Regions from separate parts of the Bacillus sp. MUM 13 genome, predicted to be linked through region 1. Evidence: a T-box and tRNA genes for the amino acid it is inferred to sense, from the RefSeq annotation. Region 1 holds a T-box; the other regions hold tRNA genes.
What was found. A T-box is a leader RNA that pairs with one kind of tRNA and senses whether it is charged. The one in region 1 lies ahead of serS (serine--tRNA ligase), so its partner is inferred to be a tRNA-Ser.
Positions count from the first base shown of each region.

Region 1 (6,272 bases):
GTCAGCACATCCTGTGCAAGTCCTGTGAGAGTAGGACGCCGCCAAGCAATTGGGAGGCCAGCAGAGATGCTGGTCTTTTTTGTGTGCAGAAATGGGTATTTCATAAGAGCTCAAAAGAAAAGAGGAAAAAAATTGAGTAAGCCAAAATCAGAATGGCAGATATAAATGGCGGTAATACTCTAGCTAGCTGATAAAGAGTTCCGACGTCTGGTTATTGCCGTTCAGGAGCTCGGACTTGGCATCTAAGCCTAAGTGCTGATGACAGTAGGTGCAAGCAAAGAACTTCTGCTATAACCGCAGGGTGCAACGGAGAAGCAGCCAGCACGTCCTGGGAGCAGAACGCCGCCAATCGAATGAAGTATCAAAGAAGTGCTGGTATTTTCTTGTTGACTATTTTTTCTCACACTTTCTTTGGGGTATCACAAGCAGTGAACGATGGTGGCAACTAAGCAATTACTCTTTTTTAAACGTGTCCCCACGAAAAATCCAGCTTAATCAATGTAGCCTGCTGAACACACAATAGTGATTAAGCAGGTGCCGCAGTCCCATCTATTTACGAACCTCATCATAAAAACGTTATCTAAAGTTTTTCTCCTGTTAACATCTACTGCTCCCTGTTTCATTTCGTTTTAAGACGTTCCTTCATCAGCCATTCAAAGACTAAGAATGGAGTTTTGTCCTGGGAAATATTCAAAAACTCCGAAATATATGGATAGTCATCGTTAGGGGCGGTTTTTAACAGTTCTGACCACCATTCTGTTTCATACCTTGAAATCATGCTTAGATTATAAAGGACGAGATAATGTATCATCAATTCAGGAAATAGGTAACAGGGGGAGCTTTTGTTAAGGGATAGCATGAAGCTTTTTTCAAACATATGATAGTGTATGGGTGAATCCTGATTCACCAGCAATCCTTGTTCAGCGGATAAAGAGATTGATGATGAATGAGATGATATGTTAATGCTGCTGTTTAGTTTGGATTCCAAATAACCTTTAAATCGGTTTTCTGTCATATTAAAGCTTGATAAAATGGCAATTGGCAAGTGGAATGCTTCCCCAGCAGATTGTAGTTCCTGGAATGTTTTTTTAGATGCTAAATAAAGATGGCAGTCTTTTAGCTCCGGGATTTCTCTTAGCAGCTGCTCCATGGTATATTTCTCTGATTCAAGATGTTTCATGTGGAACATCTTTTCAGCTATGTTTGTGAATAATCCGTTTTTTTGCACTTTCACTTCATCAAACATAAATTCATATTGCTGTTTTTTTCTTTTTCGCGTGGTCACTCCGTGCGCTAGATCCGTGGTTGATTCAGGGTAGTTCGAATCTAAAGTGAGCAGGCAGGCCTTTAACAGCTGTACAAATCCGTAGAAAAGCAAAACAGGTTTCAGTGATAGAGGAGCGATTTGAGCCTGATTGTAGTAAGTTTGCCCATGTTCAAGGTAATACATAAATGGATAGCAGTTTTCGAAGCTTTTTAATTCAGCTTCTGGATTATTTTCTCTTTCATAGCATTTCCTAAGAAAAGACTGTGTAGAAGATGCTGAACTGAAATAGATGAATTTGTTGCTGGATGGATTGGGTGGCTGCATATTATATTCTCCTTAAATTGATAGTAGTGATAAACGTGCCTGTTGATTTCAGGATAGAAAGACTCGGTCTGGATTCGCCTGGCCAGCGCTCACTTCAATCAACAAAAATCAGCTTGTATTTTAATAAAGCATAATTGATAGAATTATCAAACATTTCCACTTTACCTTGACAGTATTTTGTCCAATTGATAACCTACAAATAATATTTTTAAGCAGGAGGGGAAAAATATGTGGGAAAATAAATTTGCAAAAGAAGGTTTAACTTTTGATGATGTGCTGTTAGTACCCGCTAAATCAGAGGTTTTGCCGAAAGATGTGAACTACCAGGTCTCATTAGCAGAAAATTTAACATTGAATCTTCCAATTATCAGTGCCGGGATGGATACGGTGACGGAAGCTGAAATGGCTATTTCCATGGCACGCCAAGGCGGCTTGGGAATTATCCATAAGAATATGTCTATTGAGGCACAAGCTGATATGGTTGATAAAGTTAAACGCTCAGAAAGCGGAGTAATCAGTGATCCCTTTTTCCTCACTCCTGAACATCAGGTTTTTGATGCAGAGCATCTGATGGGCAAATATCGTATTTCAGGTGTTCCGATTGTAAATAACGTGGATGAAAGAAAGCTTGTGGGCATTATCACAAATCGTGATCTGCGTTTCATTTCTGATTTTTCCATTAAAATTGCCGAGGTTATGACAGCAGAAAACCTGGTTACTGCCCCTGTTGGAACCAATCTTGAGCAGGCAGAAAAAATCCTGCAGAAATATAAAATTGAAAAACTCCCGCTGGTTGATGAGGATGGCGTGTTAAACGGTCTGATAACAATCAAGGATATAGAAAAAGTGATTGAATTTCCTAACTCCGCTAAAGACAAGCAGGGAAGATTGCTTGCCGGTGCAGCTGTAGGGATTACGAAGGATACAATGAAGCGTGTAGAAATGCTCGTTAAAGCACATGTTGATGCTATTGTGGTTGATACAGCGCATGGACATTCATTTGGGGTCATTGAAACTGTTAAGGAAATCAGGGCAGCTTATCCTGAATTAACAATCATTGCAGGAAATGTTGCGACGGCAGAAGCTACAAAAGAACTAATAGAAGCTGGAGCAGATGTAGTGAAGGTTGGCATTGGCCCTGGTTCCATTTGTACTACACGCGTGGTTGCAGGTGTAGGCGTACCTCAAATTACTGCCATTTACGACTGTGCCACAGAGGCCCGCAAGCATGGGAAGACGATTATTGCTGATGGAGGCATTAAATACTCCGGTGATATCGTAAAAGCATTGGCAGCAGGCGGACATGCAGTTATGCTTGGCAGTATGCTTGCTGGCGTAACAGAGAGTCCCGGCGAAACAGAAATCTTCCAGGGACGCCGTTTTAAGGTGTACCGCGGAATGGGTTCTGTTGCTGCAATGGAAAAGGGGTCTAAAGACCGATACTTCCAGGAAGAAAACAAGAAATTTGTGCCTGAAGGAATTGAAGGGCGCCTCCCGTATAAGGGACCTCTGGAAGAGACTATATACCAGCTGATTGGCGGATTGCGTTCAGGAATGGGCTATTGCGGTGCTGGAGACCTTCACGCACTGAGAGAAAGATCTCAGTTCATCAGAATGACTGGTGCAGGACTGAAGGAAAGCCATCCGCATGATGTACAGATAACGAAGGAAGCACCAAACTACTCCTTGTAAATTCTAACTTTTTCCTTAGTTGGAAGGAATAATTTTCCGTGAAATTTTAGGCAGAGGGACCCATTACTCTGTCTATTTTTTTTGTATTACATGTGATAAACTAGACAAGGTGCAAATCAAACAACGAAGGTTTTTCTCTTCGTCCTATACAGAAGCTATGAAAGTTGGAGGTAAAAGAAATTGAAAAGAATCACCCAGATATCACTGGTTTTTACACTGTTATTTGTTCTTGTTGCGTCCCAATTCTCCTACAATCCCCGTACTGCAAAAGCTGCAGAAGATAACCTGGGCTTAAAGGCAGATGCAGCACTGATCGTAGATGCCAAAACAGGGAAAATTATATATGAAAAAAATGCTAATAAAGTAATGGGTATCGCCTCTATGTCAAAAATGATGACAGAGTACCTGGTTCTTGATGCCATTGAAGATAAGAAAATCAGCTGGGACACACCTGTGAAAATCAACGAATATGTACATAACTTATCTAAAGCTCCTAATCTTTCAAATGTAGGCCTGACGCAAGGTGAGGAATACAAAGTGAAAGAGCTTTATGAAGCAATGGCTATTTACTCAGGAAATGCAGCTACTGTTGCTTTGACTGAGAAGATTGCAGGCAGTGAGACTAATTTCATTCCCCTTATGAATAAAAAGGGAAAAGAGCTTGGATTAAAGCATTTTAAATTTGTGAATGCTACTGGACTAAGCAATAAAGACTTGCTTGGACACTTCCCGACCGGTGATGCGAATGATGAAAATGTCATGACTGCGAAAGACGTCGGCCTTCTTGCTTACCGCCTTTTGAAGGACCATCCGCAGGCATTGGATTATGCGAGCATATCAAAACTGAAGTTCCGTGATGGAAAGACATATCCTAATTTTAACTGGATGCTTCCTGGCCTGATTTATCATTATGATGGAGTAGACGGCCTGAAAACAGGCTCGACGGATTTCGCTGGATATGCATTTGCTGGCACGGTGAAACGAAATGGCCAGCGTTACATTACCATTGTTATGAAATCAACATCAAAAGCACAGCGTTTTGTAGATGCTGCCAAGCTGATGAATTACGCTTACGATAGCTTCAAAAAAACACAAATCCTTCCTGCGAATTATGTGGTTAAAGGCAAAAAAACATTGCCTGTAGCAAAAGGAAAAGAAGATTCCGTTAAAATCAAGTCAAAGAGTGCCATTGATTTAGTCGTCAAAAACAATGGTGAAGAGAAAAATTATACACCGCAGCTTGTGATCGACAAAAGCAAGCTGAATAAAGATGGCGAATTAACTGCACCTATTAAAAAAGGCGAGAAAATTGGATATTTGACTGTCAAGAAAAAAGATGGCTCTGATTATGGTTTCCTTAATAAAGACGGAGACAAGTATGTAAGGTCTGATGTTGTGGCTGCCGAAACAGTAGAAAAAGCAAACTGGTTCGCTCTATCTATGCATGCAATCGGAGGATTTTTCGCTGATGTATGGGATAGTGCTTCTTCTGCGGTAAAAGGCTGGTTCTGACCGCTCCTAATCAAAATGTAAGCAATCTGCATAAAATGGTTGCATCTGTTGAAAAATTATAGTACATTATGGAAAACATTTTATATTTTAAAACCATGACAGGAAATAGTACCAAAATTACTTTCTAAAAGAGAGCCGGTGGCTGGTGTGAACCGGTGAAAGGATTTTGGGGATCCATCCTCGAGTAAAGTAAGGAACCCCCATGCGGGTCAGTAATTACTTTCGGCATTAGCCGTTATCTAACTGAGTGAAAGGCAGGAATCTGCTTTTAACTAGGGTGGCAACGCGGGTTAACTCTCGTCCCTTTTATAGGGACGGGAGTTTTTTGCGTTTTTCGTCAATGTCATGGATGAAATTTAAGGAGGAATAAGCAATGCTGGATGTAAAATATTTGCGCAATAATTTTGAACAAGTGAAACGTGCCCTGCAGTTCCGCGGGGAAGACATGACAGACTTTGGTAAGTTTGAGGAGCTTGATGTCAGCCGCCGTTCTTTACTGGTGGAAACTGAACAGCTGAAAAGCCGCCGTAATGAAGTTTCCCAGCAGGTTGCTGCATTGAAGCGGGAAAAGAAGGATGCCGACCAGCTGATTGCAGAAATGCGGGAGGTTGGCGACAAAATCAAGGAATTAGATGAAAAGCTTCGCACAGTGGAAGAGCAGCTGGATAAATTGCTTTTATCTATACCGAATATTCCTCATGAAAGTGTGCCGGTTGGGGAAACAGAAGATGATAACGTTGAAATAAAAAAGTGGGGAGACATTCCAAATTTCAGCTATGAGCCCAAGCCGCACTGGGATCTTGCTGATGAATTAGACATCCTTGATTTTGAAAGAGGAGCAAAAGTCACGGGAAGCCGTTTTGTTTTTTATAAGGGTCTTGGAGCAAGACTTGAGCGCGCATTGATCAGCTTTATGCTTGATTTGCATACAGAGGAACATGGGTATGAAGAAATGATGCCTCCGTTTATTGTAAATCGGGCCAGCATGACAGGTACCGGCCAGCTTCCTAAGTTTGAGGAAGATGCATTCCGTATTGAAAGTGAAGATTATTTCCTTGTGCCTACAGCCGAGGTGCCAGTAACGAACTATCACCGCGATGAAATTCTTGCTGCTGATGCATTGCCTATCAGCTATGCTGCCTATAGCGCTTGCTTCCGCTCTGAGGCAGGATCTGCTGGAAGGGATACACGCGGGCTGATCCGCCAGCATCAATTCAATAAAGTTGAACTCGTAAAGTTTGTAAAGCCGGAAGATTCTTATCAGGAGCTTGAGAACCTTACAGGACACGCAGAAAAGGTCCTTCAGCTGCTTGGGCTTCCATATCGTGTGCTAAGCATGTGTACAGCTGATCTAGGCTTCACAGCGGCTAAAAAGTACGATATTGAAGTTTGGATTCCAAGCTATGGCATATATCGTGAAATTTCTTCTTGTTCAAATTTTGAGGCTTTCCAGGCAAGACGTGCAAATATCCGATTC
Region 1 covers NZ_MLYQ01000127.1:7,631-13,902, reverse strand. Annotated here, with positions in the region: gene BIV59_RS21155 (YaaC family protein) at 620-1,591, opposite strand; gene guaB (IMP dehydrogenase) at 1,820-3,283, shown strand; gene BIV59_RS21145 (serine hydrolase) at 3,464-4,795, shown strand; T-box leader at 4,882-5,103, shown strand; gene serS (serine--tRNA ligase) at 5,169-6,272, shown strand, end outside.

Region 2 (8,570 bases), on a different contig from region 1:
AGGATTCCGATATTAAAATTGTATGATTGCCTTTTGGTCTCTATTCAATGGGAGCTGGATGACGCGACTGCGCTGCAATTCCAGGAGGATTTGCTTCATAAGATCCATGAAACAAGCGCAAATGGCGTTGTTATTGATATTACCTCCATTGATTTCATTGATTCTTTTATTGCCAAGGTTTTAGGCGATGTTTTCAGCATGTCTAAGCTGATGGGAGCAAAAGTTGTAATTACCGGGATCCAGCCGGCTGTTGCGATTACTTTAATTGAACTAGGCATTACTCTAGATGATGTCCTTACAGCTCTAGATTTAGAGAAAGGCCTGGAGAAATTACAACAGGAACTGGGGGATTAAATGTATGGAGTTCCAATCCTGCGTGAAAATTATCAATGAATGGGACATCGTAGCGGCTCGCCAGCTTGGGCGAAATGTTGCCAAAGAGCTGGGATTTGGTACGGTTGACCAGGCTAGAATCACTACAGCAATAAGTGAACTCGCCAGGAACATATATTTATATGCCGGACAAGGCAGTGTATGTATAGAAAAGATTTTTGACAGCGGGAAATCAGGCCTCAAAATCATCGCAGCGGATGAAGGTCCTGGAATACAGGACATTCGAAAGGTGATGGAGGATGGCTTTACGACCTCCGGGGGACTTGGAGCAGGCCTTCCGGGTGTTAAACGCCTGATGGATGAGTTTGACATCGATTCCGTTCCCGGAAAGGGCACGGAAATCCGTGCAACCAAATGGCTCCGCTAAGGGGGGGGAACTATGAACTTTAGAGAGAACATGGAAGAAAAGTACCGTGAAGCTCTCTCTACCTATTTGCAAGACCAAACGGAACAAGCGTTGTATCAAGGGCAGAAGATCAGCAGAAAAACAATTGAATCTAAGATATCCCCAGAAGAAATCATCAGTCTGCACAAAAGCATTCTTCTGGAAATTTGTCCTGATACACCCGAAAAGGTCCTTAACTCAATGGACTTCTTGCTTGAGGTTATGATGGGATATGGAATTGCATACAGAGAGCATCAGAGTTTGCGGCATCAGCAGCAGGAACTGAAATCAGAAATTGAAATTGCGGCCAATGTCCAGCATACATTGCTTGAAACAAGCATACCGGTTATTGACGGACTAGAAATTGGCGCAATCAGCGTTCCTGCGAGGCAGATGAGCGGTGATTACTATCATTTTGTCCAGGATGAAAATGAGTGCATTGGTGTTGCGATTGCCGATGTAATCGGAAAAGGCATACCTGCTGCACTTTGCATGTCCATGATCAAATATGCAATGGATAGCCTTCCTGAGCACCGGCATGCTCCGAGCAGCGTGCTGGAAAGCTTGAACCGGGTAGTGGAGCACAACGTAGATCCCAGCATGTTTATCACGATGTTTTATGGGCTATACAATCCTAGGAAGCATGTATTTTCTTATGCTGCAGCAGGGCATGAACCGGGATTTTATTATAATGCAGAAACGAAAGAATTCTCGGATCTCACAGCAAAAGGACTCCTTTTGGGCGTGGAGAAGAAAACAAGCTACCGCCAATATGAGAAAAATGTCGAGCCTGGCGATTTGATTGTGCTGCTGTCAGATGGCGTAACAGAGTGCCGCACGAGCGAGGGATTCATTGAAAGAGAAACCCTTGTTGAATATATACAAAAAAATATACATTTAAAAGCACAGGATATAGTAAATAATATATACAGACAGCTAGAACGAATGCAGAATTTCCAGCTGCGTGACGATTTCACTTTAATTGTAATGAAAAGAGAGGTTTAACTCTCCTGAAACAGGGTATTTATATATGGCGATAGCATGTAATTAAGGATTGAAGAGGTGGGTTAAATTAGATGAATATAAATATTGACGTTCAAGACAACAATTCGCAGGTTGAAGTGCAAGTTAAAGGCGAAATTGATGCTTATACTGCTCCGAAGCTTAGAGAATCCTTATTTCCTCTTTCTGAGCAGAATCAAATATCATTGGTAATAGATCTTAGCGAAGTATCCTATATGGATAGTACAGGTCTTGGGGTATTTGTAGGATTATTTAAAAGCGTAAAAGCCCACGACGGAAATTTCAGGCTTATTGGCTTATCTGAACGTTTGCGCCGTCTTTTCGACATAACAGGCCTTGCAGACATTATTGATATAAAAAGTAGTGCAGAGGGTGGGTTAGAATGAGTCAGACATACGAATACATCGAAATGAAGATACCTGCAAAACCGGATTTCATTGGAGTCATTCGTTTGACGCTTTCTGGAATTGCCAGCCGGATGGGATTCTCCTATGACGAAATTGAAGATTTGAAAATAGCCACCAGTGAGGCATGTACCAACGCTGTGCAGCATGCATATAAGGAAATGGATAAAGGCGAAGTAATTATTGGGTTTGGCCTTTATGAAGACCGCCTTGAAGTTATGGTTTCCGATAATGGAAAGAGCTGCAATTTCGATGAAGTGCGCCAAGGCATCGGACCATATGAAAAAGGAAATAACGTAGAATTCCTGAGAGAAGGAGGCCTTGGTCTTTATCTCATTGAAACCCTGATGGACGAGGTGAAAATTCACCAGCATGAAGGGGTTACAGTCTTTATGACTAAGTTTCTAGAAGGAGAGCAGGTGGAGATGGATGCAAAAACACTCTCAACCTAATCCGGCGGTAAAGGAAAAAGTAAATGAATGGATCAGAGCTTATCAGCTTAACCAGGATGATGAGGCCCAGAATCAGCTGGTGCTGCATTATCAAGGCCTGGTTGAAACCATTGCACGAAAGTATTCCAAGGGAAAGTCTTTTCAGGAAGATATTTCTCAGGTAGGGATGATTGGGCTGCTTGGTGCAATCCGGAGGTATGATGAGTCATTTGGCAAAAGCTTTGAGGCATTTGCGGTTCCTACAATTATTGGTGAAATTAAAAGATTTCTGCGGGATAAAACCTGGAGTGTCCATGTTCCAAGAAGAATTAAAGAGCTTGGTCCGAAGATAAGGGTCACCGTTGAAGAACTGACTACAGAGCTTCATCGTTCCCCGAGAATCGAGGAAATTGCCCTTCATCTGGATGTCCCTGAAGAAGAGATACTGGAAGCGATGGAGATGGGCAAGAGCTATCAGGCATTGTCTGTGGATCATTCGATTGAGGCGGACTCTGACGGCGGAACTGTTACCCTGCTTGATATCTTTGGAAATGTTGATGAAGGATTTGAAAAGGTCAATCAGCGTATGGTGCTTGAAAAGGTACTTCATGTGCTGAGTGAAAGAGAAAAGAAAATCATCCAGTACACCTATTTGGAGAATTTAAGCCAAAAAGAAGCTGGAGAAAAGCTTGGAATTTCTCAAATGCATGTTTCCCGTCTGCAGAGAAGAGCAATTAAAAAACTGCAGGAAGCTATAAATGCGGAAAGCAACACGGAGTTTGTCCAATGATTAAAGAAGTGCTGCGCGAAACGGAAATCGAAGTGCTCGCCTCTCAGTCCTCTAAGGATGATATGCCATATTGCGGAGATGATTATTTTATCTGCCAAACAAAGGAGTACTTCCTTTGTGTTCTGGCAGATGGCTTAGGCAGCGGCAAGTTTGCATATGAGTCTTCCCATGCAGTTATTGAAGAAGTAAAGAAGAACCACAGCAAAGGGGTAGAAACCCTAATGGCGAATTGCAACAGTTCCCTGGTAAACAAAAGGGGAGCTGTCGTTTCTATTCTGAAGATTTATTATGACACGAAAGAATTTGTTTATAGCTCTGTTGGCAATATTCGTTTCTTTCTATATAATCCTCAGTCAGACAAACTTGTTTATCCTCTTCCTGTTACAGGCTATTTATCAGGAAGAAAACAAAAGTATCATACACAAAGATATAAATATGAGCCACATGCCAAGTTTCTTCTTCATTCCGATGGTTTGCAGCTTCAAGGAGCTAAATCCATTTTGAAGAGGCATTATTCTCTTGAACAAAACGCACATCACATTCTGCAGAATAATACAATGGAATCTGATGATACTACATTTATCCTGGGAAGCTTACTTTCATGATTTTAGTGAAGGTAAGCTTTTTGTTTTTTTATTTGGCGGTTTTCGTAAACTAGTGTTATGGAACGGGTTGATTTCCGGTGTAGGATGCTCCCTTCCCGCTAATCTAAGCAGAAGTCTCTCTTCAATCAACCTCACTTATGGAAATCGCATTTTACAGGACTCAATAAAAATCTATAATTTTTAAGAAAAAATCCTTTTATTTTTTTACTTTTAAAGATTGATATGGATTTCGGCACAATAGTGATCGGAACGTTAATCATCACAGGAGAGCAGTGTGTCTTCCTGTTGAAAAACCATATTGATTGATGCCATACATATTAGCAACATAGATTTACATTTGATATGCTGTAAGGGAAACTTCAGTATGCAGGGCCAAACATGCCCGTTCATGCGGATAAAGAAGAAAAGATAAACGATGCTTGGAGGAAATGCTCTTGATAAGTGAAATTACTGCCCAAAAAGCTTTGATCGCACAAATTGCGAAAGAATTAACCTTGAAAGCACATCAGGTCCAAAATGTTATTGCGATGCTTCAAGACGGAAATACAGTGCCTTTTATTGCACGATATAGAAAAGAAATGACAGGTTCTCTTGATGAGGTGCAAATCCGTTCAATTATGGAACGTTCTAATTATCTGGAGGCGCTTGGCCAGAGAAAGGGTGAGGTAATCCGGATAATTGAGGAACAGGGAAAATTAACAGATGAGTTAAAGAAGCGAATTGAGGCTTCTGAGAAGCTTCAGGAAGTAGAGGATTTATACCGTCCATATAAGCAGAAAAGAAGGACAAAAGCAACTGCAGCAAAGGAAAACGGGCTAGAGCCGCTTGCTGTCTGGCTGATGGAATTCCCGCAGGGCGAGGATGTTCACGAAAAAGCGGCGCAATTCCTTACGGATGAAAACGGCCTGACTGCGCCTGAAGAAGCAATCAACGGGGCCAAAGACATTATTGCAGAGCAGATATCGGATGATGCATCTCTAAGGAAATGGATTAGAGAAGAGACCTTTAAAAAAGGCAGATTGATTTCGGCTGTTAAAAACAATGGCGAGGATGAGAAAAAAGTTTTTGAAATGTACTATGAGTATGAAGAACCTGTACAAAAAATTGTGCCTCATCGAATATTGGCATTGAACAGGGGAGAAAAGGAAGATGTCTTGAAGATATCCATTCACCCTGATGGAGAGGCCATCCTTCGTTATATGGAAAAAAGAATTATAAAATCCAGCCATTCCACAGCGGCCGGTTTTGTCAGAGAAGCTTTAGAAGACAGCTTCAAACGGCTGATATTTCCTTCAATTGAAAGGGAAATTAGAAAAGAGCTAACGGAAAAAGCAGAGAACCAAGCCATTCATATCTTCTCGGAAAATCTCCGGAACCTGCTACTGCAGCCTCCGCTTAAAGGAAAGACAGTTCTTGCTGTAGATCCTGCTTTTCGGACGGGCTGCAAAATGGCGGTTATCAACGAGACAGGTAAAGTAATGGATATCAGCGTGATTTATCCCCATCCTCCAGCAGCTAAAAAAGAAGCGGCAAAGGAAAAGATTAAAGAACTGCTAAAAGCATTCAGCGTAGAAATAGTAGCCATCGGAAATGGCACTGCATCAAGAGAAACAGAGCAGTTAATCGCGGAAATATTAAAGGAATCAGGAAATGGCATTGCGTATATCATTGTAAATGAAGCCGGAGCAAGCGTTTATTCTGCTTCTGACATAGCGCGTGAGGAGTTTCCGGATCTGCAGGTAGAAGAAAGAAGTGCAGTTTCCATCGGCAGAAGACTTCAGGATCCTTTAGCTGAGCTTGTAAAAATTGATCCTAAATCAGTGGGGGTCGGACAGTATCAGCATGATGTTTCGCAGAAAAAACTTTCTGACTCGCTATCATTTGTAGTAGAAACAGCGGTTAACCAGGTAGGCGTCAATGTTAATACAGCATCTTCCTCCCTATTGCAATATGTAGCAGGGCTTTCCAAAGCAGTCGCACAAAACATTGTAAAGAAACGCGACGAAGAAGGGCGCTTTACAAGCCGTAAAGAGCTAAAGAATATTCCGAGGCTCGGAGCCAAGACGTATGAGCAGTGCATCGGGTTTTTAAGAATAATAAATGGAGATGAACCGCTTGATCAAACATCCATTCATCCGGAAAATTACCAGGCAGTGAATCAATTGCTTCATAAGGTTGGTTATAGTTCTGGTGATCTGGGGAATGAGGACCTCAACAAAGTGCTTGTCACTCTTAATATTAAAGAGGTATCAGAGGAACTTGGAATCGGGGAGATTACCTTAAAGGACATTATAGATGCACTAATGAAACCGGGAAGAGATCCTCGGGATGATTTGCCAAAGCCGCTGCTCAAGCAGGATGTGCTTAAGATGGAAGATTTGCAAACCGGTATGGAGCTTCAAGGAACAGTGCGCAATGTAGTAGATTTTGGCGCGTTCGTAGACATTGGCGTTAAACAGGATGGACTCGTGCACATTTCCAAGCTAAGCAGCCGTTTCGTCAAGCATCCATTAGACGTGGTATCGGTAGGGGATGTAGTCACTGTTTGGGTGGATCATGTTGATGCGCAAAAACAAAGAGTTGCCCTGACAATGCTCAGTCCCGATAAGAGTTAAAAACAGGTCTGCCTTCCTTCCGTTATATTTGGGAGGGAGGTTTTTTTATTGTACTCAGGAACGATAGCTTTCTTTATTTGTATAAAAAAACCAGCATTGATTCAGAATCTTAATTTGCTGATAATCTTTTTCATAAAATGCTCTCCGCATTTGGTTTTGAAACCATTTAGGCATGAGTACACCCCTTTAAATAATTCATTTAGGCTTCAGGAAAAGAAGTCCTTACAAGAGTGTATGTTATAATGGGTTGTCACGATACAAGAAGAAAGGAAGAGTGCGTTGGATAATCGTGAGCTTCAAATGCTCGTGGAGGAAATCTCCGAAAAAGACTTCAATAAACCTTTTTCGCATAATGCTATTTTTAATCACCGTCTTAAAACTACTGGCGGCAGATACTTGCTGTTATCACATAATATAGAGATTAATAAAAAGTATTTTGAAGAAAGAGGCATGGAGGAATTAATCGGGATTATCAAGCATGAATTATGCCACTACCATCTTCATCTTGAGAAAAAAGGATATAAGCACCGCGACCGGGATTTCAGGGAGTTATTAAATAAAGTAGGTGCACCGAGATTCTGCAAACCTTTAGAAGAAGAAGCAAAAAAGGCAGCGAAGCCAAAAAAGATCTTAAAATATGAATGCCTGGAATGCAGGCAGATTTATATACGCAGAAGACGGGTGGATACAGCCAGATATGTGTGCGGCAAATGTAAAGGGAGACTGGTGTTTTTAGAGTGAAAACAGCGGGGAAAGCGTAAGAATGTCCTGCCGATTAAAGTGAATATAAAAAAATTAAAAATAGTGTTGACTTCGTGAGTAATCGTCTATATAATCTAAAGAGTCGACAAAACAACAACACGTTGATGCGGCACTTAAAACCTTATTATTCCGCAGTAGCTCAGTGGTAGAGCATTCGGCTGTTAACCGAACGGTCGTAGGTTCGAGTCCTACCTGCGGAGCCATTTTTTGGGGAAGTACTCAAGAGGCTGAAGAGGCGCCCCTGCTAAGGGTGTAGGTCGCGTAAGCGGCGCGAGGGTTCAAATCCCTCCTTCTCCGCCAGCCGGACTTATTTACATAAAAGGCCCATTGGTCAAGCGGTTAAGACACCGCCCTTTCACGGCGGTAACACGGGTTCGAATCCCGTATGGGTCATTAAGACGAAGGTCTTCTAATATTATCATTCATGGTCCCGTGGTGTAGCGGTTAACATGCCTGCCTGTCACGCAGGAGATCGCGGGTTCGATTCCCGTCGGGACCGCCATTTTTATTTTTAAAAAAAGTATTGCATAATATAGTGAGTGTGTGTTATAATATTATCCTGTGCTTCTGATTTTTATTGGGCTATAGCCAAGCGGTAAGGCAACGGACTTTGACTCCGTCATGCGTTGGTTCGAATCCAGCTAGCCCAGCCATTTTTTTCGAGCCATTAGCTCAGTTGGTAGAGCATCTGACTTTTAATCAGAGGGTCGAAGGTTCGAATCCTTCATGGCTCACCATTTATATGAATATGCGGGTGTGGCGGAATTGGCAGACGCACCAGACTTAGGATCTGGCGCCGCAAGGCGTGGGGGTTCAAGTCCCTTCACCCGCACCATATTCATCTTGACACATTTGTCAAATCTGTTTTATTTATTCTTGCTGCTTTGCGGTCGTGGCGGAATGGCAGACGCGCTAGGTTGAGGGCCTAGTGGGGGCAACCCCGTGGAGGTTCAAGTCCTCTCGGCCGCACCAAATTTATTATAGAACATTTTAAAAATGCGCCCGTAGCTCAATTGGATAGAGCGTCTGACTACGGATCAGAAGGTTATGGGTTCGACTCCTTTCGGGCGCGCCATATTGCGGGAAGTAGCTCAGCTTGGTAGAGCACTTGGTTTGGGACCAAGGGGTCGCAGGTTCGAATCCTGTCTTCCCGACCATTTCC
Region 2 covers NZ_MLYQ01000047.1:114-8,683, reverse strand. Annotated here, with positions in the region: gene BIV59_RS13475 (STAS domain-containing protein) at 1-354, shown strand, start outside; gene BIV59_RS13480 (RsbT co-antagonist protein RsbRA) at 1-1, shown strand, start outside; gene BIV59_RS13470 (anti-sigma regulatory factor) at 359-760, shown strand; gene BIV59_RS13465 (PP2C family protein-serine/threonine phosphatase) at 773-1,783, shown strand; gene BIV59_RS13460 (anti-sigma factor antagonist) at 1,855-2,187, shown strand; gene rsbW (anti-sigma B factor RsbW) at 2,184-2,657, shown strand; gene sigB (RNA polymerase sigma factor SigB) at 2,635-3,426, shown strand; gene BIV59_RS13445 (SpoIIE family protein phosphatase) at 3,423-4,031, shown strand; gene BIV59_RS13440 (Tex family protein) at 4,460-6,646, shown strand; gene cmpA (cortex morphogenetic protein CmpA) at 6,701-6,820, opposite strand; gene BIV59_RS13435 (SprT family protein) at 6,926-7,387, shown strand; tRNA gene BIV59_RS13430 (tRNA-Asn) at 7,537-7,611, shown strand; tRNA gene BIV59_RS13425 (tRNA-Ser) at 7,618-7,708, shown strand; tRNA gene BIV59_RS13420 (tRNA-Glu) at 7,730-7,801, shown strand; tRNA gene BIV59_RS13415 (tRNA-Asp) at 7,835-7,910, shown strand; tRNA gene BIV59_RS13410 (tRNA-Gln) at 7,987-8,061, shown strand; tRNA gene BIV59_RS13405 (tRNA-Lys) at 8,070-8,145, shown strand; tRNA gene BIV59_RS13400 (tRNA-Leu) at 8,159-8,243, shown strand; tRNA gene BIV59_RS13395 (tRNA-Leu) at 8,295-8,380, shown strand; tRNA gene BIV59_RS13390 (tRNA-Arg) at 8,407-8,483, shown strand; tRNA gene BIV59_RS13385 (tRNA-Pro) at 8,489-8,565, shown strand.
Region 2: it encodes a tRNA-Ser, which carries the amino acid that the T-box ahead of serS (serine--tRNA ligase) is inferred to sense. The anticodon was not compared.

Region 3 (8,570 bases), on a different contig from region 1:
TTCCTCCCGTTCCTGTCAGGATAATAACGCCAACTTCTGAATTGTCGCGTGCTCTTGAAAAAGCATCAATCAATTCCATAACCGTTTTTGGGCGGAAGGCATTATGTACCTCTGGACGATTAATTGAAATCTTAGCAATGCCATTATACACTTCATAAAAAATATCTTCATACTCACGCTGTGAAACCCAATTGATTGCCAAACTTTTCTCCTCCTTTATAAATACTCACTTATTATTTTACCAAACTTTTTCTCTTGTTCCACATGAATTGCATGTCCTGCATCATTTATTATTTTCACTTCGCAATGTTTCATGTGTTTTTTCATGGAAAATGCAATTCTGCAGAATTTTTCATCAAGCTCACCAGCCAGCAGCAATACCGGAAAATCGAACATGCCAAGCTTTTCCCACCAGGAGGGCTGTGCACCTGTTCCCATCCCAGTCAAGCTGTTTGCAAGTCCAATGGCTCTATTAGAAAGCCTTTGAATCCGGATCTCCTGCTGTACAGCTTCCGGCAGGCTTTTTTGGGTAGTAAACAAAGGGATGTTCTCCCAATAGTCCACAAAACGCTCTAATCCCTCATTCAAAATCATTTGAGACAATTTCTTGTCTGCCATGACTCTTTTTGTTCTTTCCGTATCCTCTTTGAGTCCTGGAGACGCACTTTCAAGTATCAGCTTATTAATTCGTTCCGGATAGAGTGCAGCAAAACTTAATGCAAGCCGCCCCCCCATAGAATAGCCCAGAACACTTACTTTTTCTGCATTCAGCTGGTCAAGAATCTCCTTTAAATCACCTGCCGCCTTTTTTATTTCATAGCGATCGGAATCTTCAGGTGAATCTGTTTCTCCATGGCCAATGATGTCGACAAGTATCAGCTTGCATTTTGAACGGAGAAGGGGAATAAGAAAGTTCCAGCTGTCAAGATTGCCTGTAAATCCATGCAGAAGCAAAAGAGGCTCTCCCTCTCCCGCTACCTCAACATGGTATTCGACATCCTGACAGGAAATCCTCAAGAGTTCTCCCCTAGTTTGGCATTCTTTATTTCCTGGGAAACAAAATTCCACAAATCCCGATGCTTTAAGACATTGGTTTCCCTTAATGTAGGAACTTCGATAATTTTCAAACCCGGTATATTAAAAGATTCTGTAAGACTTGTTGAAAAATGATCCCAACTCTCAGCCTTTGCATAATTAGCTCCATATAATTGGGCAGCATGGGAGAAATCCAATCCATGCGGAGTGCCGAATAAAACTTCAAAATTTTCTTTTTCACTGGATTGAGGGAGAAACGAAAAGATTCCTCCTCCATCGTTATTAATCAGCAGCACTGTTATGTTTTGTTTTTGAAGCTTAGCTGCAAGGAGCCCGTTCATATCATGGAAAAAGCTTAAATCACCTATAGCCAGAACTGTGTTTTGCGATACTGTACTTACGCCGATAGCAGTTGATACGACACCGTCAATTCCGTTGGCACCCCGATTTGCAAGTGTCCTTATTCCTTTTGAATTGTTAAAAAAGAATGTATCCAAGTCCCGGATAGGCATGCTGTTTCCGACAAATAAAGTGGAATGCTCAGGGAGGAGATCACTTAAAAGCAAGAACAGCTTTCCTTCATTAAGCTCATGGTCATCTCCTATTGCCAAAAGCGCATTTCTGACTTTTTCATTCAGTGATACCATGGATTCAAGAAAATTCCGGTCTTCTTTTTCATCAATTCTCCGCAGCATATCATGGCAAAAGGAAACTTCATCGCAGTAAATCATATCTGTAGCCATGCCCGCAGGCTCTCTCCAGCCTGCTCCGCCGTCCACAACCATATGCCTTGCGCTTGTTTGTTTTTTTATAAATTGCAAAAGCGGTTTTGAAACAGGCATGGCTCCAAACCGCAAAATAAGATCAGGCTTGCAGTTTTCCGAGATTTCACCAAAACGCAAAAAGGTATCATATGTATCCACAATCAGCTCTTTGCTATGGTCCCCGCTTCTAAGCTGTGACAACGGATCTGCAAATACGGGAAAACCAAGTTTGCCTGCAAGTGAAAGGATAGCATCCTTAGTTGTTTCATGCTTTAATTCACCGCAAATGATGATCCCTGATTCTGATTCGTTAAATACCTGTGCAATCCTATCCACCTGTCCTGGCGAAAGTGCAAGCGCCCCGCTGTCTATCATAACGGCTGCTTCGCGTTCTTCCTCGCCCTCCCATTGCTCTTTTGCCATCGAAAGATCAGGTACAAGCGGCTCACGCAGCGGAAAGTTTAAATGAACGGGACCAGACGGCTCATTTGCTGCCTCGGCTATAGCGCGGGCAGAAACATTCCTTGCGTACTTAACCATTTGATCTGTATTCTCTGGCAAAGCCATTTCTACGAACCATTTCACATGCTTGCCGTATAAATTGATTTGGTCGATGGCCTGCGGGGCTCCCACGCTTCGCAGCTCATGGGGACGATCCGCTGTTAAAACAATCAGCGGAACTCTTGAATAATAGGCTTCTATAATCGCCGGATAATAATTGGCTGTCGCCGTACCTGATGTGCACAGCATTGCAACTGGCTCATTAAGGGCTTTTGCGAGGCCCAGAGCAAAAAAGCCTGCCGATCTTTCATCGACATTAATATGCACGGTAATATCCGGATGTTCGACAAGCAGCATTGCAAGCGGTGTTGATCTGGATCCCGGGCTCACTACAGCGTGTTTCACATGATTTTGTGCTAATTCATCAACAAAAGCAGCAGCATATGCTGTCAGTGCTTCACGGTCATTCATGAAGGTTTCCTCCTAATGCGCTTAACATCGGGTTAAATTTAATGGATGTTTCCTGATATTCGCTTTCCGGTGAAGAATCCTCTACTACTCCGCATCCTGCAAAAAGAGACGCTTCATTTCCCTGAATTAATCCAGATCGTATTCCCACCGCAAATTCGCCATTTCCATAAGAATCAGCCCAGCCGATCGGTCCAGCATACAATCCCCGCTCGAGCAGCTCGATTTCCCTGATTCTGGTGACCGCTTTTTCCTTTGGCAGCCCGCCTAGTGCCGGTGTCGGATGAAGCTTATCAATCACCGAAAAAACCGATACAGCAGGGTCGCATTCACCTGTGACTGGCGTATACAAATGCTGGATATGCCTTATTTTCATAAGCTCAGGCTTTTCAGGTATGTATACCCTGTCGCATACCGAATTTATTGCTTTAGAAATCATGGATACAACATATTGATGTTCAATTAGATTTTTCTGATCACAAAGAAGCTCAGCCCCTAGAAGCTCGTCCTCTTCTTCTGTTTTACCTCTGGCAATTGTTCCGGCAAGGCATGCTGAATAAAGCTGGCCCTTTCTTTTCTTGATCAGCCTCTCAGGAGTAGCACCTATGAAGCAGTCACTTCCCGACTCCAAGCTGAATATAAAGCTTGCAGTCTGTTCTGCCATAAGCCTTTCCAGTATGGCTTCAGAAAAAATCGCATCCTGAAAAACCAGGCGCATCTCTCTGGCCAGCACAATTTTATCCAAATCTGTTTCTTTAAGTTCCTCTACAGCTTCGGCCACTGTTTTCTTCCATTCTTCCGGCTGGATCTCTGTTTGTGAAAGAAGTTCATTGCCAGATAAGCTGCCGCGGCCCAAACTTTCATAAATATATTTTTCCCGTTCATTTATCAAATCAATAAAATGATCTGCACTATCTTCTGGCGAACAGATAAGATTGGCGGTTAAGTAGGCTTCCCCTTCACAAATACTCAGCATAAAGGCAGGAATATACAGTAAATGATCCCCGAATTGATCCCATAGCATAGAGCTGCTTTTCTGGTAATCAAATGAAAAACCTCCAAACAGCAAAGGGCCAGTCGCAGGAGCATCCGCTGTTCCGATCTTAACAGCATTGCTCAGCAGGTCTGACCATCTGGACTCGATATCCTTAAAGCGTGCAGCATTAGCCGCACCCTGAAGTTTTTCAGCTTTACCTAAACCAATAATGGCAGTTTCTTTGGCAGGATCCTGCCAAAAGAAGCGTTCACCTGCATACCGTTCTCTTCCAGCTTGATAAAATGAAAGGGGGTTGATAACATCTATTTTTTTTACTTCGCTGAACAGCACATTTTGGTTAGTTTCCTGTGCCTTTTTTAAGGCCTCAGTTAATCCAAAAAGAAGTTCAGACTGCTGTGAGATAGCCAAAAAAATCACCCCGAATGTACATTTTAAAAGCGTTTCAAACCTATTTAAAGATACACCTCAATTTGTCTCCCTGTCAATTATTCCACCTTTTTCATAGCCTTTCCGACTGCTTTATTCCTTATTAATATATTCTTCCTCAAATGCAGAACTAAAATTCTTTATCAGCGGGAAATTTGTTCGTTTGCATTGACACCTGCAGGATGTTTTCCTACACTTAACCTGTATGCCATTTTTTATAGCGCCTTATATCGGGGGTTATTCATAAATCAAAACTAGGAGAGAAATTATGCAAAATAAAGATCATCATAATCCCGGGGCTATCCGGCCTGAAAAGCGAAGCTGGAAGATCTGGTGGGAATTAATTCGTCCCCATACATTGACAGCTGGATTTGTGCCCGTCTTAATAGGCACAGCACTTGCCTTGCAGACAGAACGTGTTAATGTACTGCTGTTCGCTGCAATGCTGATTGCCTCATTACTTATCCAAAGTGCGACTAATTTATTTAATGAGTACTATGATTTTAAAAGAGGGCTCGATAATGAGAAATCAGTCGGTATCGGCGGAGGCATCGTGCGCCACGGCATGAGCCCGCAATTTATCCTGAATCTTGCCCTTGCCTTATACGGAATTGCCTTGCTTTTAGGCATCTATATTTGCGCTGTGTCATCCTGGTGGATTGCTGCAGTAGGGCTTGTCTGCATGGCAGTAGGCTATTTATACACCGGCGGACCGCTTCCCATATCATCCACTCCGTTTGGGGAGCTGATGTCAGGGTTATTCATGGGATTCTTAATCATATTAATATCCTTTTACATCCAAACAGGAACCGTTTCAAAAATGACGGTACTGGTCGCTATCCCAAGCGGCATATTGGTCGGACTGATTAATTTCGCCAATAACATACGCGATCATGATGGTGATAAAGCAAACGGACGAAAAACACTTGCTATATTAATGGGTCAAAAAAGATCCATCACATTTATGGGCATTATGTTCACATTCTCTTATCTTTGGGTAATCGGACTTTGTGCAGCCGGAATCGTTTCACCGTGGCTTTTGCTTGTCATCCTAAGTGTGCCTAAAGCTGTTAAAGCCATTAAAGGATTCATGGGCAAAACCATTGCTAAAGAAATGGTTCCTGCCATGATAGCAACTGCCCAAACAAACACGATATTCGGCTTATTATTATCTGCCGGTTTATTTATAAGCTACTTTCTATAAACTCAATCCCTGTCCCCGTGCACATGCATGGGGATTTTTCTTGTACACTTTGAGGGCCATAGACAGGCCCTTGTTATACCCATTTTTGCAAAAGGCTGTATTCGTAACTTTGTTGTAGGGAACAAGGGCTGATTTCCGCTCCAGGATGTACGCTCCATACGCTCCAATCAACCAGGCTATTTATAAGAAAAGAGCCTTATAAAAAGAGATAAAGCACCTCAGGGAGTTTTCATTATATTAAATGACATCAATTGCATAAAACTTTCCTTGTTTCCAATGCTTAAAATTCGGGTATTTAAAACTTACACTCAAAAAAATATGTTCGACCAACTATTAAGGAGCGGATAATCTATGGCTACAAAAGAGCAAATTAACTCATTAAAAAATGAACTGCTTACACTAAAAGAGCAGCTTGAACAAAGAGTTGAAAATGATCATGAAACAGTTTTAGATAAAAGCGAAAAAGAATCTGTAGGAGAACTATCTTCATATGACAACCACCCTGGTGATCTGGGCACAGAGCTATTTGAAATTGAGAGGGAAAAAGCACTGGACAGCCATGCTGAGACTGAAATTGAAAAAGTTAATGCTGCACTCTCCGCAATCAGTGAAGGAACATACGGCATATGTAAAACATGCGGTACGGAAATACCTTATGAACGCTTAGAGGCAGTGCCTTCCACATTATATTGTGTAGAGCATACACCTGAACAGCATACCGCTTCAGACCGTCCTGCAGAGGAAGATCTGCTGATTCCTTCTAAAGGAGACAGCTTTGAAAACAGGCATAGAGGCAATGCAAATGAAAAGGAAGACAGCTTTGGCGAAGTAGCACGCTTCGGAACATCTGAAACACCTTCGGATTTTACAGGTGATAACGAAAATTTTGATTCTTTATATAAAGAAGAAGACGAAACAAACGGCTTTACCGAGGAATACGAAGGGTTTCTAGGAAATGATATAGAGGGCAAAAATAAAAAAGTGTATCCCACAAAAAGGGAAGAAAAATATGAACAAAGACTGGACGATGAGAATATGGAATCTCAGCTGGGAGACATTCCATATAAACGGAAGGACAGCTATGTAGATGAAAAATAACCATATAATAAAGGGGGTGATGACTTATGTTGTCACCCCCTTTATTATGAATTGCAATCCGCGCATACTAGTCAGCCCATTTTTTTGATTCATTCCGCATTTTATCCTGCATCTCGTACAGCTATTAAATCCCCTCTTAAAAGGCTGCTAAAATAGGCATAGAGATAGACATAGACTTTGTATACCTCCAGCCCTATTTCTGCAGTGCACGGGCGGTTTTCTCAGCCTTAGGTATCTGAGGTTCATTAGTGTTTAATGACTGGACAATTACATTTGGTTTCAAAATGTGGAATCTGAGCATTTATTATAAAAGCAAAAAATAGGCCAGACACCCATTTAAGATAAATGGAATCTGGCCTGTCTATATTCCGGACGTAAGCATACAGTAAATGAAAAAAAGATGTATACAGTGAATGTATACATCTTTTAATATGACCCATACGGGATTCGAACCCGTGTTACCGCCGTGAAAGGGCGGTGTCTTAACCGCTTGACCAATGGGCCGGTGGCGGAGAAGGAGGGATTTGAACCCTCGCGCCGCTTACGCGACCTACACCCTTAGCAGGGGCGCCTCTTCAGCCTCTTGAGTACTTCCCCATGGCTCCGCAGGTAGGACTCGAACCTACGACCGTTCGGTTAACAGCCGAATGCTCTACCACTGAGCTACTGCGGAATGGTGGGCCTAAATGGACTCGAACCATCGACCTCACGCTTATCAGGCGTGCGCTCTAACCAGCTGAGCTATAGGCCCACATTTGGAGCGGGTAGAGGGAATCGAACCCTCGACATCAGCTTGGAAGGCTGAGGTTTTACCACTAAACTACACCCGCGATATATGGGGCGGATGATGGGAATCGAACCCACGAATGTCGGAACCACAATCCGATGCGTTAACCACTTCGCCACACCCGCCACAGTTATTTAATTAATATAAAATGGTGGCTCGGGACGGAATCGAACCGCCGACACAAGGATTTTCAGTCCTTTGCTCTACCGACTGAGCTACCGAGCCAATTGGTAATATGTATGACATATTATTTAATCCAGTAAAAAATGGCGGTCCCGACGGGAATCGAACCCGCGATCTCCTGCGTGACAGGCAGGCATGTTAACCGCTACACCACGGGACCTAATGATTGCGGGGACAGGATTTGAACCTGCGACCTTCGGGTTATGAGCCCGACGAGCTACCAGACTGCTCCACCCCGCGACAATAAGAATGCTTCATATGCTGTTATTAATAAAAAATGGAGGAGGAAGAGGGATTCGAACCCCCGCGGGCTTTGACACCCCTGTCGGTTTTCAAGACCGATCCCTTCAGCCAGACTTGGGTATTCCTCCATATTGAAGATGGTGGACCTTGTAGGACTCGAACCTACGACCGGACGGTTATGAGCCGTCTGCTCTAACCAGCTGAGCTAAAGGTCCTTATATTTTGGTAGCGGCAGAGGGGATCGAACCCCCGACCTCACGGGTATGAACCGTACGCTCTAGCCAGCTGAGCTACGCCGCCAAATAAAATATAGGATAATGATATGGTGGAGCCTAGCGGGATCGAACCGCTGACCTCCTGCGTGCAAGGCAGGCGCTCTCCCAGCTGAGCTAAGGCCCCATTTTTAAAAAAATCACATGGTCGGGAAGACAGGATTCGAACCTGCGACCCCTTGGTCCCAAACCAAGTGCTCTACCAAGCTGAGCTACTTCCCGTAATATGGCGCGCCCGAAAGGAGTCGAACCCATAACCTTCTGATCCGTAGTCAGACGCTCTATCCAATTGAGCTACGGGCGCATATAAATGGTGCCGAGGACCGGAATCGAACCGGTACGGTAGTCACCTACCGCAGGATTTTAAGTCCTGTGCGTCTGCCAGTTCCGCCACCCCGGCGTTACGAAAAGTGGAGCGGAAGACGGGATTCGAACCCGCGACCCCAACCTTGGCAAGGTTGTATTCTACCACTGAACTACTTCCGCATTGTGATGCGGGTGAAGGGACTTGAACCCCCACGCCTTGCGGCGCCAGATCCTAAGTCTGGTGCGTCTGCCAATTCCGCCACACCCGCATATGAATGGTGAGCCA
Region 3 covers NZ_MLYQ01000048.1:4,377-12,946, forward strand. Annotated here, with positions in the region: gene menB (1,4-dihydroxy-2-naphthoyl-CoA synthase) at 1-196, opposite strand, end outside; gene menH (2-succinyl-6-hydroxy-2,4-cyclohexadiene-1-carboxylate synthase) at 217-1,011, opposite strand; gene menD (2-succinyl-5-enolpyruvyl-6-hydroxy-3-cyclohexene-1-carboxylic-acid synthase) at 1,014-2,771, opposite strand; gene BIV59_RS13690 (isochorismate synthase) at 2,764-4,182, opposite strand; gene BIV59_RS13695 (1,4-dihydroxy-2-naphthoate polyprenyltransferase) at 4,460-5,395, shown strand; gene BIV59_RS13700 (TraR/DksA C4-type zinc finger protein) at 5,747-6,493, shown strand; tRNA gene BIV59_RS13705 (tRNA-Glu) at 6,926-6,997, opposite strand; tRNA gene BIV59_RS13710 (tRNA-Ser) at 7,000-7,090, opposite strand; tRNA gene BIV59_RS13715 (tRNA-Asn) at 7,092-7,166, opposite strand; tRNA gene BIV59_RS13720 (tRNA-Ile) at 7,168-7,244, opposite strand; tRNA gene BIV59_RS13725 (tRNA-Gly) at 7,250-7,323, opposite strand; tRNA gene BIV59_RS13730 (tRNA-His) at 7,330-7,405, opposite strand; tRNA gene BIV59_RS13735 (tRNA-Phe) at 7,430-7,505, opposite strand; tRNA gene BIV59_RS13740 (tRNA-Asp) at 7,548-7,623, opposite strand; tRNA gene BIV59_RS13745 (tRNA-Met) at 7,630-7,703, opposite strand; tRNA gene BIV59_RS13750 (tRNA-Ser) at 7,742-7,834, opposite strand; tRNA gene BIV59_RS13755 (tRNA-Ile) at 7,845-7,921, opposite strand; tRNA gene BIV59_RS13760 (tRNA-Met) at 7,930-8,006, opposite strand; tRNA gene BIV59_RS13765 (tRNA-Ala) at 8,030-8,105, opposite strand; tRNA gene BIV59_RS13770 (tRNA-Pro) at 8,124-8,200, opposite strand; tRNA gene BIV59_RS13775 (tRNA-Arg) at 8,206-8,282, opposite strand; tRNA gene BIV59_RS13780 (tRNA-Leu) at 8,290-8,378, opposite strand; tRNA gene BIV59_RS13785 (tRNA-Gly) at 8,390-8,464, opposite strand; tRNA gene BIV59_RS13790 (tRNA-Leu) at 8,472-8,553, opposite strand; tRNA gene BIV59_RS13795 (tRNA-Lys) at 8,561-8,570, opposite strand, start outside.
Region 3: it encodes a tRNA-Ser, which carries the amino acid that the T-box ahead of serS (serine--tRNA ligase) is inferred to sense. The anticodon was not compared.